Regions from separate parts of the Ottowia oryzae genome, predicted to be linked through region 1. Evidence: predicted binding sites of a transcription regulator. Region 1 holds the regulator's gene; the other holds the start of a gene.
What was found. Region 1 encodes FNR, which switches genes on or off when oxygen is low (the NO sensors DNR and NnrR bind a similar motif). Its sites were predicted from a motif close to TTGATNNNNATCAA; they were not measured.
Positions count from the first base shown of each region.

Region 1 (7,925 bases):
GGGCCGGCGCTGGCGTGGCCCGCACCCAAAACCCCCACGGCGGCAGCGACAGTCCAAGCGAAGGCGACGTGGCATGAAGCAGATCGAAGTGAAGATCATGGGCCAGGCCTACCTGCTGGGCGCGCCCGACGGTGGCGAGGCACGCCTGCAAGCCGCGGTGCAACGCGTGGATGCGGCCATGTGCAAGATCCGCGACGGCGGCAAGATCAAGGCACGCGACCGCATCGCCGTGCTGGCCGCGCTGAACATGGCGTATGAGCTGACCGACGCGCCCCCAGCCAACGACGCGTCCGCCGGCAGCGCCGCAGCCTCTGCCGAACCCCAACCGCCCGCGCTGAGCGTGGCCGAGCAAGCCACGCTGGGCGCCCTGCTCTCGCGCCTGGACAAGGCGTTAGGCGACGACGGCCGGTTGATCTGAAGAAGGCGGCGTGCGCAACACACCATCGAGGCTGACGTGCATCACAGCGCTGAGGCGCGAAACGCCAAGCCTGCGATGCCATTTCAGTGTGCAAAGCGCCTGCGAACCAGCGCCGATTCACTTAAAATAGCCCCTGTCTGCGGTGCACGCCGGGCTTTATATTTCCTTGAACCAATGCTCATTGAGCACGGGCTTGGAACATTGTCTGGCCAGCGTGATCATCTCGCGTCAGATGAACCCAAGGCCAGTACTGACCTCGCCCACCTGAACCCCCGGTTCAGGATGACGGCTCGGTGGCATTCGCAGACACCTTATTTCCTCCCGCCTCGTCCCCCGCACGGCTTTGCTAGGTTTTCAATAGCTGCTGCCGCTTGTCGCACCTGCGCTCCGGGCCGATTGGATGCTCAAACCCGCCGGACGCTGCCGTGCCATTCGAACCCCTGATCGTTGTTGAACTGGCGCTGCTGGGCCTGGGCGCGGGCTTTCTGGCCGGCTTGCTGGGCGTGGGCGGCGGCATGGTCATGGTGCCCTTCGTCTCGGCCATCCTGGCGGCGCGTGGGGTCAATGCGGGGCTGGCGGTCAAGATGGCGATCGCCACGTCGATGGCGACCATCATCTTCACCTCGATCAGCAGCGTGCGTGCGCACCACAAGAAAGGCGCGGTGCGCTGGGACATCGTCAAGGGCCTGGCGCCGGGCATCGTGCTGGGCGGCTTGGCGGCCAGCCTGGGGGTGTTTGCGGTGCTCAAGGGGTCGGCCCTGGCGCTGGTGTTTGCCGCGTTCGTCGGGTTTTCGGCCACGCAGATGTTTCTGGACAAGAAGCCCGCCCCCACCCGCGGCATTCCGGGCACGCCGGGGCTGCTGGGCGCCGGCGGGGTGATTGGCTTTCTGTCTGGCCTGGTGGGCGCGGGCGGCGGCTTCGTGAGCGTGCCTTTCATGACCTGGTGCAATGTGCCCATTCACAACGCGGTGGCCACCAGTGCGGCGCTGGGCTTTCCTATCGCCGTGGCCAACGTGATCGGCTACGTGATCGCCGGGCAAGGCGCGCTGGGCCTGCCGCCCTATTCCCTGGGCTACGTGTGGCTACCGGGCCTGGCGGTGATCGCCTGTTGCAGCGTGCTGATGGCACCGGTGGGCGCCAAGGCGGCGCACGCGCTGCCGGTGAAAAAGCTCAAGCGGGTGTTCGCGGCGATTCTGTACGCGCTGGCCGCCTACATGCTCTACAAGGGTGTGACCGCCATCGCGTGATCGGCCGCCCGCCCGACATCAAGCCAAATGCGCCTCCAGCGCCCGCCGCACTAGCGGCAGCAGCTACTTAAACTGTAGCAATTTGATGCGCGGGCGGCACCGCACACCAGGGCGCCTGGTTGTGCACCAGGCCCATCCACAAGCCCCATGCCGACGTGCCCGCCAGCGCCAGCCCGGCCAGACGCATCGCCCACGCATCTCGCCCGTTGACGCCAAAGCGCAGCAGCAGCCAGGGCCCCAGCCACAGCGTGACGCCCGAGCCCAAGGCAAACAGTGCCATCACCATGGCGCCGGCGGGCGCGGTGCCCGCCAAGGCGGCGACCATCACCGCCGAATACAACAAGCCGCAGGGCAGCAAGGCCCACGCCACGCCCATGCCCAGCGGCGCGGCCAGGCCCGCCCGCGCCATGACGCCGCGCACGCGCGCCCACACGCGGCGCGCCCCCTGATCCAGCCAGACGGGCTGGCGTGCGAGGATCAGCAGCATCAAGCCCAGCGCGATGGCGGCCACGTGCACCATGGTCCAAAGCGGGCGCAGCGCGGCCGATTGCACCGTCAGCCAGCCCAGGCCCTGCATGGTGGCCGCGGCGAACGCGCCCAGCGCCGAATAGCCGATCAAGCGCCCCAACTGAAACAACCCGATGGCCAGCGCACTGCGCGGCGCCGCGGCCTGCCCGATGCCGGCGCAGGCCGCGCCGCACATGGCGATGCAATGCGGGCCGCCCGCCAAACCCATGAGCAAGGCGGTGACAGCCAGAGAGCTTTGCATCAGATGATTTTAGAAAAGCGGGCTCGGGCCTGGTCGGCCTGCAGGTATTTGTCGAACACCATGGCCACGCCACGCACGAAGAACCAGCCCGTGTCGGTCACCTGGATGCCCGCATCGTTCAGGGTGACGAGGCCCTGCTCCTGCATCACCGCCAGGGCCACCAGTTCCTTGGCGAAATAGGTCTTGAAGTCGATCAGGTGCGCCAGTTCGATCGATTCGTACGACAGCGCGCCTTGGCACATCAGCGCCATGATCACCGCGCGGCGCAGCAGATCGTCGCGCGTGACAGCCAGACCGCGCACGATGGGCAGTTGGCCCTGGTCCAGCGCGTCTTCATACTCCTGCAGCGTCTTGGCGTTCTGGCTGTAACTGGCGCCCACGTTGCCGATGGCCGACACGCCCAGGCCGATCAGGTCGCAATCGGGCTGGGTGCTGTAGCCCTGAAAGTTGCGGTGCAGCCGCCCCTGGCGCTTGGCAACGGCCAGCGCGTCGTCGGGCAAGGCGAAATGGTCCATGCCGACGTAGACGTACCCCGCGTCTTTCAGCGCAGCCAGTGAACGCGCGAGCATCGTCACCTTGTTGGCGGCGCCGGGCAGGTCGGCGCTCAGGATGCGGCGCTGCGGCTTGAAGCGCTCCGGCAAGTGCGCGTAGGCGTACAAGGCCACGCGATCGGGGCGCAGCTGGGCCATCTGCGCCAGCGTGCGGTCGAACGATTCCGGCGTCTGGCGCGGCAGGCCGTAGATCAGATCGACGTTGATGGATTCGAAGCCGATGCGGCGCGCCTCTTCCACCAGGGCAAACACCTGCTCGGCGGGCTGCACGCGGTGCACGGCCTTTTGCACCTGCGGGTCAAAGTCCTGCACGCCAAAGCTGAGGCGGTTGAATCCCAGCTGCGCCAGGGCCTGCAGGCGCTCTGCGTTCACCGTGCGCGGGTCTACCTCGATGGAGTATTCGCCCCCAGGCACCAGCGAGAAATGGCGGCGCAGCACGCCCATCAGTTCGGCCAACTCGGCGTCGCTGAAGAACGTGGGCGTGCCGCCGCCCAGGTGCAGCTGGCTGACGGCCTGGCCTTCGCCCAGGTGGCGCGCATGCAGCTCGATCTCGCGCGACAGATAGCGCAGGTATGGCGCGCTGCGCTCGTGATGGCGCGTGATGATCTTGTTGCAGGCGCAGTAGTAGCACAGCGACTGGCAGAACGGGATGTGCACGTAAAGCGAGAGCGGCCGGGCCAGCGCGGCGGGGCCGTCACGGCGCTGCTCCAGCGCCTGAACGTACTGCTCGGCGGTGAACGCCTCGACGAATCGATCGGCCGTGGGATACGACGTGTAGCGGGGCCCCGGCACGTCAAACCGGGTCAGCAGATCGGTGGTGATAGCGGACATTGAGGGCGAATGGACGGCCGAATCGGCGATTGAAAGGAAAAGGCGGTGTTACAACCGCTACTTTGACCGACGCACGCCCTCGCGGCCTTGACGCGGATCAACACCGGCCAAGAGCGGCGCGCACGGATTTACCCTTTGTCCTCGTCGGGAGGGCAGCATCGATTAAAATACGTTACATGTCTTTAGCGCCTCCACGCGCGCCGACACCGGCCGCATGACCCCTCAAGCCATCAAAGTCGCCTGCTCCAACTGCAATCTTCGCGAGTTGTGCATGCCGATGGGCCTGTCCGACGGCGATCTGGGCAAGCTGGATGAATTGGTAACTCTGCGCCGCCGCATCAAGCGCGGCTCTGCCCTGTTTTCGAACGGCGACAAGTTCAGCGCGCTCTATGCCATCCGCGTCGGCTTCTTCAAGACCTGCGTGACCACCGAGGGTGGGCGCGACCAGGTCACAGGCTTTCAGATGGCCGGCGAAATCATGGGCCTGGACGGCATCGTGGGCGACCGCCACACGTGCGATGCGGTGGCGCTGGAAGACGCCGAGGTGTGCGTCATGCCTTACGACCGCATCGAAGATCTGTCGCGTGACGTGCCGGCCCTGCAGACGCATGTCCACCGGATCATGAGCCGCGAAATCGTCCGCCACCATGGCGTGATGCTTTTGCTGGGCAGCATGCGCGCGGAAGAGCGCCTGGCCGCCTTCCTGCTCAACCTGGTGCAGCGCCTGCAGGCGCGCGGGTTCTCATCCAGTGAGCTGGTGCTGCGCATGACGCGCGAAGAAATCGGCAGCTACCTGGGCCTGAAGCTCGAGACGGTGAGCCGCACCTTCTCGAAGTTCGCCGAGGAAGGCATCGTCGAAGTGAAGCAGCGCCACGTGCGCATTCTGAGCAGCGATGCGCTGCGCGCTATCGTCAACACGCCTTCCTGGGCCTGATTGGCCCTGGTCGTCAGCGTGGCGACGGCGGCGTGGGTTGCGGCCTGAATCCCCCAACGCCCGATTTCAAGCTTTATCAGGCTCCAGCGCCCGCCCAATCAGCGCGGGCAGCTATCAAAATCATTGCAAAGTGTCTTTGAAGCCGTCTGGCACAGGCAGCGGCATGACGGCGATGCCTTCGTCCAAAAGCTCTTCCGTCTGCTGCGGCGTGGCATGCCCGCGGATACCGCGCGCCTCGCACTCACCGTAGTGCATTTTCCGCGCCTCTTCGGCGAAGCGCTGACCGACGTCCTCGGCGCTCGCCATCACGCGCCGCACCACGTGCAGCCACGCCGCCTGCAGCACCTGCGGAGGCAATGACGCCACGTTGTCGGCCGACCCTTCGCGCTGCACCGATGACCCAGTCGCCGCACCAGCCGATTCCGGTGTGCGCTCGCCGCTCTCGTGCCGCGTGCCCGCCGCACCCAGGTTGAGCCGCGGCGCGCTGGGAAGCTTGGTAACCGTGGGGTCGCCGCACATGGGGCAGGCCAAGAGCCCGCTGGAAAGCTGATGCTGGAAGTCGTCCTCGGACGAAAACCAGCCCTCGAACCCGTGGCCGTGCTGGCATTGAAGATTCAGGACCTTCATCTCACGCCGATGGCGGCCGTTGCCAGTCCAGCGCCCAAGCGCCGCTTTGCACGTTCTGTAGCCACAAGGCGCCAATAAGGGTCTTGGCGTCCGTCACCGTGCCGTCGCGGCACCAGCCCTGCAACTCGTCCAGCGTGGCCGCGAAGACATCCAGAAACTCGCCGGCATCAAGCTGCCGGGCACCCGCAGTCAAGCCGCGCGCAAACCAGATCTCGATGAACTCTGTGGAATAGGCAACCAAGGGATGCAGCACACCGGCGCGAGCCCATTGCGCCGCGGTGTAGCCCGTCTCTTCGCGCAGTTCGCGCTGTGCGCAAGCGAGGCCCGCTTCACCCGGGTCGAGCTTGCCTGCGGGAAACTCAATGATGGTCTGACCGACGGGGTAACGAAACTGCCTTTCCATCACCAGACGCAGGGGGCCCGCCCCGTCGTCGAGCAAGGGCACGATCATCACGGCGCCGGGGTGTACGACGTATTCGCGGGTGGTCACCGCGCCATCGGGCAATTCGACCTGGTCGCGGCAGACTTTGAGGAAATTGCCCTGCACCAGCGTTTGGCCGTCAAGACGGCGCTCCAGCAGCTTTCCGTCAGGCATTTCAACGCCCCTTGAGCAGCAGATAGCGGTAGACAAACCCCGGGAATGCGAAGGTCAGAAACAGCGCGCCGGTGACGGCGTAGAACTCCCAGCCCTGCACCTGGTTCTGCCCCAGAGCCCTTTCCATCGCCATGCCGATGGCACCGACAATGGCATACCAAAGGATGAGCTCCAGCGCGCGCCAGGCCAAGTTTTTGTGGCCGCCCGGCACCGGCAGCGCCAGCATCAGTCGCTGGCTGACGAAGGGCAAATTGGCTGCAATCAGCGCGAGCGCCAATAGAACGGCAATGGACAGACTTTGAGACACAACCGAGGCAGCGTCAGGTGCCCAGCATTTGGACGATGGCGCGGGCGCACAAAGTCATCAAGGCCCCGGGCAGGATGCCGAGCACCAACAGCATGGCGCCATTCACCGTCAACAGCGCGCGCATGTCCCAGGGTGCCTGGATTGGCGCCACCGTCGTGGGTTCGTCGAAGTACATCACCTTCACCACACGCAGGTAGGCGAAAGCGCCGATGAGCGACATGAGGACGGCAAACACCGCCAAGCCCAGATGGACCACATAGCCCGTGCTGATCAAGGCCTGCAGCACCGACAGCTTGGCCTGAAAGCCCACCAGCGGCGGAATACCCGCCAGTGAGAACAGGCAGACCGCCATGATGGCTGCAAAGAGTGGGCTGCGTTGGTTCAAGCCGGCCAGATCGCTGATTTCCTCGCTCTCGAAGCCTTCGCGCGACAGCAGCAAAATGATGCCGAAGCTGGCCAGCGTGGTCAGAACGTATGTCACCACATAGAACATCGCCGAGCTGTAGGCATTGGCCGCGCCCAGCGCTGTACCACCGGAAACGCCCGCCATCAACCCCAGGAAGATGAAGCCGACCTGCCCGATCGTCGAGTAGGCCAGCATGCGCTTCAGGTTGGCCTGGGCCACGGCAACCAGGTTACCAATCAGCAGGGAGGCGATCGCCAGCAAGCCGAACATCTGCTGCCAGTCGATGGCCAGCGGAAGCAGGCCTTCCACCAACAGGCGGATTGCCATGGCGAAGGCAGCCAACTTGGGCGCCGCGCCGATCATCAATGTGACGGAAGTCGGCGCGCCTTGGTACACATCCGGGATCCACATATGGAACGGCACAGCACCAAACTTGAACGCGACGCCGGCCACCACAAACACCAGGCCGAACACCAAAACCTGGTGCTTGATCTGGCCTGTGGCCACGGCGCGGAAAACCGCCGAGATGTCGAGCGTGCCCGTGGCGCCATAAAGCATGGACAGACCGTAGAGCAGGAAGCCGGATGCCATGGCGCCAAGCACGAAATACTTCATAGCGGCCTCGACCGAGGTCACGTGGTCACGGCGCAGCGCCACCATGGCGTAGCCGGCCAAGGTCATGCACTCCAGGCCCAGGTAGATCAGCAGGAAGTTGTTGGCCGAGATCATCACGAAGACCCCGAACAACGAGAACAAGCTGAGAACGTACCACTCACCGCCGCGAAGCATGCCACGCAGGCCAACATACGTGCGCCCGTAAACGAAGGCGACCGCCACAGCCACAGCAGAGAAGCATTTCAGCCAGTTGGCCATCTGGTCACTGACGACCAGACCGCCAAAGCCATAGATGGTCTGGCCGGCAGCGGCGTTCATCCCGGTCAGCGCAATCAACACGACCAAGGTCAACAAGGAAAGGACGTAGGCAACGATGCGCCCGCGGCTGCGGTCAAACAGGTCCAGCAAAGCGATGGCGCAAGCCATCACCAGAAGCACTACTTCTGGATAAATCGCCACCCAACTGAATTTGTCAATCATCTGCACACCCTCAATTCAGCTTGGAAACAGCGACCTGCTTGATCAGGTTATCGACCGAGGCCTGCATGACATCGGTGAACGGCTTGGGATAGATGCCCATCCAGAGCACGGCAACCGCCAGGACCGACAGCATGAAAAACTCACG
Region 1 covers NZ_CP027666.1:2,066,446-2,074,370, reverse strand. Annotated here, with positions in the region: gene C6570_RS09660 (restriction endonuclease subunit S domain-containing protein) at 1-77, shown strand, start outside; gene C6570_RS09655 (cell division protein ZapA) at 74-418, shown strand; gene C6570_RS09650 (sulfite exporter TauE/SafE family protein) at 844-1,665, shown strand; gene C6570_RS09645 (sulfite exporter TauE/SafE family protein) at 1,733-2,434, opposite strand; gene hemN (oxygen-independent coproporphyrinogen III oxidase) at 2,434-3,816, opposite strand; gene fnr (fumarate/nitrate reduction transcriptional regulator Fnr) at 4,031-4,750, shown strand; gene C6570_RS09630 (DUF1178 family protein) at 4,871-5,377, opposite strand; gene C6570_RS09625 (NUDIX domain-containing protein) at 5,379-5,972, opposite strand; gene C6570_RS09620 (DUF2818 family protein) at 5,974-6,279, opposite strand; gene nuoN (NADH-quinone oxidoreductase subunit NuoN) at 6,293-7,780, opposite strand; gene C6570_RS09610 (NADH-quinone oxidoreductase subunit M) at 7,791-7,925, opposite strand, start outside.

Region 2 (7,925 bases), 1.7 Mb from region 1:
GTACGGGCGCTGGCCGCAGCGCGCCCGACGCGCCCCGGCTGAGGCTGCGCCACCGGCCTGCGCCGCGGCGCCTGGCTGCGTAGACTGCGGCGCATGACCGCTTCCCCCCGCTCGGGCGCCACGCGCCCCGCCTTGCCGCCCAGCCTGCCGCAGCGCCCGTCGCCCGGCGCACCCTACCGCGTGCTGATGGTGTGCATGGGCAACATCTGCCGCAGCCCCACGGCCGAGGGCGTGCTGGCGCACCGCGCCGCGCTGGCGGGGCTGGGCGACCGGCTGCAGGTGGATTCCGCCGGCACGCACGACTACCACGTGGGCGCGCCGCCGGATGGCCGCGCCCAGGCGCACGCCCTGCGCCGCGGGGTGGATTTGAGCGGCCAGCGTGCGCGGCAGCTCAAGTCGCGCGACTTTCACGATTTCGACCTGGTGCTGGTCATGGACGACCGCAACGAGCGCGCCGCCCGCGCGCTGTGCGCGCCCGCCGACCGCGCCAAGCTGCGCCGCCTGACCGATTTCTGCCGCCACCACGGCGCCGACGAGGTGCCCGACCCGTACTACGGCGGCGACGCGGGCTTTGAGCACGTGCTGGATTTGATCGAGGACGCGTGCGACGGCCTGATCGCCGCGCTGAAAGCGTCTGACGCGCCTGCCAAGGCGGCGTAGGCATGCGGCCATGGCCGACCTTGAGCGCCTTGGTGCGCCACAGGCTGCCGTTCATGCGCCGCTGCGTGGCAGGCAAGGGCAGGGCGGGCCGCTGCGCGTACACGACCTACGGCGAGATTCGCCCAGCCACTAAAAACACCTGTGCGACGGCGCAGATGACCCCACCACGCCGCACGCAGGGTTTCGCCTCCGCAGCAACCCAAGCCGCGCTTGGCGCATCCGATTACTACAAATACAATAGCTGCTGGCGCACGTCGCACCAGCGCCAGGAGCCTGTTTTATGCAGAAAGATGTCCCTGCACCAGCAGACCAAGCCCAGTGGCTTTTGGCCCGCGCGCGCCAGCCGGTGATGCGCTTGACTGGCCCTCACGCAGATCTTCGCCCGTCTATATCGCCTGATCGTCGCGCGTGGCTGGCGGGCGGCGTGGCCCTGGCGGCGATGGCATTGGCCGGGTGCGCCAGCCGGCCAGCGCGCCCCGTGGCGTCGGGCGGCACCGGCGGCGCGGTGGGCGGCACCAGCGGGCGCCGCACACCCCCCACGCCCGCGCCCGCCACGCAGGCTCCGCTGGATCTGGACCCCGCCGCGCGCGAAGCCAGCGTGGCGCAGGCCATGCTGCTGGTCAACACGCCGTACCGCTACGGCGGCAACACGCCCGAAGGCGGGTTTGATTGCAGCGGCCTGGTGGCCTACGTGTTTCACGTGGTCGCGGCGCCGGCCACTCGCCGCCTGCCGCGCAGCACCGCGCAATGGGCCGCCGCCAGTGTGCCCGTCGACGACGCGGCGCTGCAGCGCGGCGACCTGGTTTTCTTCAACACCACGGGTGCCGCGTTTTCGCACATGGGCATCTACGTGGGGCAAAGCCAGTTCGTGCACGCGCCGTCCACCGGCGGCACGGTGCGCAAGGACAGCGTGGACAGCCGCTACTTCGGCGCGCGCTACATGGGCGCGCGGCGCGTGTTCGCTGCCTGAGGCCTGGGCGGTTCGATGGCGGGCGAGGGCAGGCCTTTCGCCTGTCCAGGGCGTTGCAGGCAGGCGCCTGGCCGTCATGCTGATGGCTTCATTGGTCAGAACTTGATGCCCATCAAGTCTGGAGGCGGTGTACAACATTAGATTGCATGCCTCGACTATTGGAGCGCACTCGTGGAGCCCTTGGAACTCTACCGGGACAAGCAGCACGCCTGTCTCATGTTCACCGACCTGTTTGAAGAAGACGGCCAGGCCGTGCAGGCCAACCAGTTTCTGGTGATCGACGGCGAGCAGGCCGCCCTCATCGACCCGGGCGGCAACCAGGCGTTCAACGAACTGCTCATGGGCGTGGGGCGCGAGTTTCCGCCCGGCAAGCTGACCTACCTGCTGGCGTCGCACGCCGACCCGGACATCATTGCCTCGCTTGACCGCTGGATGACCAGCACGCCCGCGCGGCTGGTGATTTCCAAGCTGTGGGAGCGCTTCGCGCCCTACCTCACCAAGTTCGGCAAGACGCAAAGCCGCATCATCGGCGTGACCGATGCCGGCGGCGTGCTGCCGCTGGGCCGCAGCGAACTGGTGCTGCTGCCCGCGCATTTCATGCACTCCGAGGGCAACTTCCACTTCTACGATCCGGTCAGCTGCATTCTTTTCACCGGCGATCTGGGGGTTTCGCTGATCAGCGGGGTCGAGGCGCGCGAGTTCGTGACCGATCTGGCCCCGCACATCCCGCGCATGGAGGGCTTTCACCGGCGCTACATGGCCAGCAACAAGATCCTGCGCCTGTGGACGCGCATGGCGCGCAAGCTGGACGTGAAGATGCTGGTGCCCCAGCACGGCGCGCCCATCCTGGGGCGCCAGGCCATTGCCGACTTCTACGACTGGCTGGACGGCGTGAACTGCGGCATCGACCTGGTGGGCGAAAGCATGTACCAGTACCCCTCCGGCGCCATCGACGTGAAATAAGGCGGCGCTACGGGGCCCTCGTGGGGGCGACCGGGTGGGCGATCGCCGTGCGCTGATGTGGCCCAAAAACACCGCCAGCGCTTGCCGATGCTGCGCAAGGCGATATCAAAATCATAGCAAATCTCCTAGCCAACCACCAGTTGGCCGCTGATGGCCGACGGGGCGATGACCGCCTCAACGCCCGCGCCAAAGCGCAGAAAGTCGGCCTCCATGCCGTCGGAAAAGATCACGCCGCCGTCTGCCATGCGCGAGCGCACCGTCAAAGGCGCGTGCCCGCTGACGCGGCCAAACACCAGCGTGGCCTGGGAGTGGCGGCTGGGAAACGGCTCGCGCACCGCGTACAGCAGCTCGGGCGCGCCCCAGGGCAGTGGCTCGAAAGCGCAGGGTTGCCGGTGGCCCAGTGCGTCGGCCACCGCCACCGAGCCGGTCACCACGCTTTTGATCCAGGCGGTAGAGCCCATGCCGGTGGACACGATCACCCCCGACGACGATTGCAATTCGCTGCGGCCGCCCAGCTTAAGCTCGTACAAGGCCGAGGTATGGCTGCGCGGGCCGACAAAGAAATCGTTGACCGCCAGCAGGCGCTGGCCGTCGGACAGGCGCGCTTCGGCCATGGTGACCGAGCGCACGGCGGCGCTGCCTTGATCGGTGCGGCGGAGCACGTCCGCCAGCTGCGGGGCTTCAAAGGGCAGCAGCACGCCATCCCAGCGCGCGGTGTCGGGGTTCAGGCCCACCAGCGGCTGGCCCTTGTCCAGGTATTTCAGCGTGTTGGCCACCAGGCCGTCTTGCCCCAGCGCCACGACGATGTCGCTCGCGGAAAAGACAAAGTTGGGCAACAAAGCGCGTTCAACCACCTGGTAGCGCCCCCAGGCCGCCAGCGCCTGCATGGCCTGGGCATGCGCCCGGGCGTAGCGCTCGTCTTCCAGCACGTAGTCGGCGAAATCCGCTTGCAGGTGCTCCACGTAAAAGCGCGCCTGGGCGAGGGTGTTGTGGCGCTCGATCAAATCGCGCAAGCGTGTCTTGCGCGTGACCAGCACCACGCGGCGGCGGGCTTGTTCACTCATGATGCGCCCCCTTGCCGGCTTTTGCGGGCGCCCGCCTCGCTGCCGCGGGTGCTGGCTGCGCTGGACTCTGGCGCGTCGGCGGACCTGAGCAGGCCACTGAGCAAATCGGGCGAAACGTTCAGCTGCCCGATGCGCTCAGCGCGCTCGGCAATGCCGCCAAAGGCCTGCGCGATCAGCTGGCTAGGCTGCATGCCCACCGCCGCCAGCGCCTGCACCACGCGGGGATCGGCGTTGTCCAGCGCCTGCATCACCGCGCGCACGCGGTGCGCGTCGGCCTCGGCCAGGGCGCGGGTGTTGTCGGCCTGGCTGGCGACCAGGTCCTTGCGCTGCTGCTCAAGCTCCACGTCGGCGCCCATTTGTTCCTGCCGCAGGGCGTTGGCGCGCCGGGCGACGGCAGCGCGCGCCTCCATCTGGGCCTCCTGAATCTGGCGCTGCTTGGCTTCCACGGCCACCTCGGTATCCAGCTCGTTCTGGCGGATCTCCCGTTCGTTCTGCACGGCGGCCATGCGGCGCTGGTACACGGCAATGTCCGCCGCCTGCAGGTTGTTCTCGCGCGCCTGCGCTTCCAGCGCGCGGGCGATGTCGGGTGTGGGCTTGATCGCCACCACGGATGCGCCCAGTATTTCCAGCCCCAGGGCGCGTATCTCTGGCTGGGCGGCCAGCTGCGCCTGCACCGTCGCCGCGATGGCGGCCGAGGCCTTGAGCGCGTCGCCCAGCGCCAGCGCCTCGATCGCCTGGTGCACCACCACCTTGGCCTGCAGCACCACGCGCTCGCGGAGCCGCTCGGGGTCTTCGCTTGCCTGGCTGCCGTTGGGGCGCAGCGAGAAATCCATCAGCGCTGCCGTGGCGCGGGGGTCGGCCACGCGGTAGGTGACCTGGCCCTGCACGGTGACCGATTGGAAATCGCGGGTCACCAGCTCGAGGATGAAACCCGCATCCTGGCTGGCCAGCGGCACCGCCACCAGCGTGGTGGTGGGCGCGTAGTAGAAGAAAGCCAGCCCTGCGCCTTCGCGCACCACGCGGCCTTTTTGAAACTGCATGAGGTGCGTGGTGGGCTGCGATTTGATGTACCTGATTCCGAACATGACAAGCTCCTTAGCTGGTTCGATCATGTTAGTTGTACAGGACAACTAATATGGGTTGTACAGTACAACTAAATAGGCGCCTGTCAATCTCCATGCACCGCGAACCCGGCCACGATGAGCTCGACTTCCCCCGCCCCTTGGTGTGCGTGGATGTGATTGTTTTCACCGTCATGCAGGGCGTTTTGCATGTGCTGCTCGCACGCCGGCCCAGCGCGCCGGGCGAGCCTTTTCCTGGCGCGCCGTGCCTGCCGGGGGGCTTCATCGACGTGGCCAGAGACGACAGCCTTTTGCAGTGCGCGCTGCGCAAGCTGCACGACAAGACCGGGTTCTCTTCGCCTTACCTCGAGCAACTGGGCAGCTGGGGCAACGCCGCACGCGACCCGCGCGGATGGTCGGCCACGCACGCTTACTTTGCGTTGGTGCCGCCACCGGATATGCCCGTGGCCGCTGCGCGCGACGTGGAATGGGTGCCGGTGGAGCGCGCCGCGCAGATGGCCCTGGCGTTTGACCATTCGGAAATCTTCAGCGCGGCGCTGGGGCGCCTGCGGGGCAAGGTGGAATACACCTCGCTGCCCGCCTTTTTGCTGAACGAGCCGTTCACACTGCCTGAGCTGCAGCACGTGTACGAGGCCGTCCTGGCGCGCCCCTTGGACAAAAGCGCGTTCCGCAAGCGCATGCTGGACGCCGGCTTTCTGGAGCCCGCCGGGCAGGTCGCCCAAACCGTGGGCCGCCCGGCCACCGGCTATCGCGTGCGCGAGAGGGAGCGCGCGGCGATCTTTCCGCGCACGTTCCGGGCCAGCGAGGCTGCGGCCGACTGAAGTGGCCGGGCAGGCGCGTGGCCGCAGGTGGCGGTAAAAATCGGGCTCCAGCGCAGGTGCTGCCTGCGCTGGTAGCTATCATATCTATAGTAATCGGCGCGCCGGGCAAGCCGCCACGGCGCCCGCACGCCTCCAATGAAAACAGGGCGCCCGCTGACGCAGGCGCCCTGTGATCGGTCAGGAAGCAGGGTGATTACAACCCGGCCGACGCGCGCAGCAAGGCCGCTTTGTCCGTCTGTTCCCAGGTGAATTCCGGCTCGTCGCGGCCAAAGTGGCCGTAGGCGGCCGTCTTGGCGTAGATCGGGCGCAGCAAGTCCAGCATCTGGATGATGCCTTTGGGGCGCAGGTCGAAATGCTCGCGCACCAGCTTGGCGATCTGCTCGTCGGGGATCTTGCCCGTGCCTTCGGTGTACACGGTGATGTTCATCGGCTCGGCCACGCCGATGGCGTACGCCACCTGAATCTGGCACTGGCGCGCCAGCCCCGCGGCCACGATGTTCTTGGCCACGTAGCGTGCGGCGTAGGCGGCGCTGCGGTCCACCTTGGTCGGGTCTTTGCCGCTGAACGCGCCACCGCCGTGCGGGCAGGCGCCGCCGTAGGTGTCGACGATGATCTTGCGGCCCGTCAGCCCGCAGTCGCCCTGCGGGCCGCCCACCACGAAGCGGCCGGTGGGGTTGATCAGGTACTTGGTGTTCTGCAGCCACTCGTTGGGCAGCACCGGCTTGATGATTTCTTCGATCACCGCCTCGACGAAGCTGGCCTTCATCTTGGTCGCCGTCTCGCTCTGGTCGGGGCTGTGCTGGGTGGACAGCACCACGGTGTCGATGCTGTGGGGCTTGCCGTCCACGTAGCGCATCGTGACCTGGCTCTTGGCGTCAGGGCGCAGGAAGGGCAGCTTGCCGCTCTTGCGCAGCTGCGCCTGGCGCTCGACCAGGCGGTGCGCGTAGTAGATCGGCGCGGGCATCAGCGTGTCGGTCTCGTCGCAGGCGTAGCCAAACATCAGGCCCTGGTCGCCAGCGCCGGTGTTCAGGTGGTCGTCGCTGGCCTGGTCCACGCCCTGCGCGATGTCGTTGCTCTGCTTGTCGTAGCAGACCATCACGGCGCAGCCCTTGTGGTCGATGCCGTACTCGGTGTTGTCGTAGCCGATCTTCTTGATCGTGTCGCGCGCCACCTGGATGTAGTCGACCACTGCGTTGGTGGTGATTTCGCCCGCCAGCACCACCAGGCCGGTGTTCGTCAGCGTCTCGGCGGCCACGCGGCTGCGCGGGTCTTGCGCCAGGATGGCGTCGAGGATGGAATCGGAAATCTGGTCGGCTACCTTGTCTGGGTGCCCTTCGGAGACAGATTCCGAAGTGAAGAGAAAGCTGTTCGCCATGTCCATTGAATAAACTCCTTGGGTTTGAACGTTGCGTTGCCAACCTACGGGGAGTCATGGCGAACGCTTTAGCAGAATTGTTTTACGTCGCCCTGCAAGTAGTTCCATAACTCGGCGACCCGCGTATTTTAGGCCTGTCCGTATACCCATGCTTCGCTTGTACCGTTTGGTCGCCCGATGGCCCTTGCCGCTGCTGCACGCCGTGGGCGCACTGCTGGGTTGGCTGACCTGGCTGGCCTCGCCCACCTACCGGCGCCGCGTGGCGGCCAACGCGGCACTGGCCGGCTACGCCTTTGCCGACGTGCGCGGGGCCGTGGCCCACGCCGGACGCATGGTGGCCGAAACACCGCGCCTGTGGTTTGGCCCGCCCGTGCCCACCCAGTGGCAGGGCACCGAAGCGGTGGACGCCGCCTACGCCGCGCGCAAGGGCGTGGTGTTCCTCACCCCGCACCTGGGCTGCTTTGAGATCACCGCGCAAGGCCTGGCCGAGCGCTACCACGCCGAATACGGCCCCATCACCGTGCTGTACCGCCCCGCGCGCCAGGCGGCGCTGAGCGAGGTGACCGAAACCGCCCGCCGCCGCGAAGGGCTGGAAACGGCGCCCACCAACCTGTCTGGCGTGCGCCAGATGATCAAGGCGCTGCGCGCCGGCCGAGCCGTGGGCCTGCTGCCCGACCAGGTGCCGCCAGAAGGCCAGGGCGTGTGGTCGCCCGTGTTCGGCCAGCCCGCCTACACCATGACGCTGGCCGCGCGCCTGCTGCAGCAGACCGGCGCCGTGCCCCTGCTGGTGTGGGGCGAGCGCCTGCCGCGCGGGCAGGGCTTTCGCGTGCATTTCGAGCCCTTCCCAGAGCCGCTGAGTGACGACCTGGACACGGCTGTCGCCCAAATCAACCGCGCCATGGAAAGCCTGATCCGCCAATGCCCGCAGCAGTACCTGTGGGGCTACGGCCGCTACAAGCAACCGCGGGGCACGCCATGACCGCGCCCGAA
Region 2 covers NZ_CP027666.1:3,720,853-3,728,777, reverse strand. Annotated here, with positions in the region: gene C6570_RS17050 (low molecular weight protein-tyrosine-phosphatase) at 187-660, shown strand; gene C6570_RS17045 (C40 family peptidase) at 941-1,630, shown strand; gene C6570_RS17040 (oxygen-binding di-iron domain-containing protein) at 1,847-2,593, shown strand; gene C6570_RS17035 (diacylglycerol kinase catalytic domain-containing protein) at 2,719-3,657, opposite strand; gene C6570_RS17030 (SPFH domain-containing protein) at 3,654-4,742, opposite strand; gene C6570_RS17025 (NUDIX hydrolase) at 4,835-5,560, shown strand; gene metK (methionine adenosyltransferase) at 5,754-6,935, opposite strand; gene C6570_RS17015 (lysophospholipid acyltransferase family protein) at 7,084-7,914, shown strand.
Region 2: a site for FNR is predicted at 1,733-1,746, ahead of C6570_RS17040 (oxygen-binding di-iron domain-containing protein). Genes of this name have one in related genera too.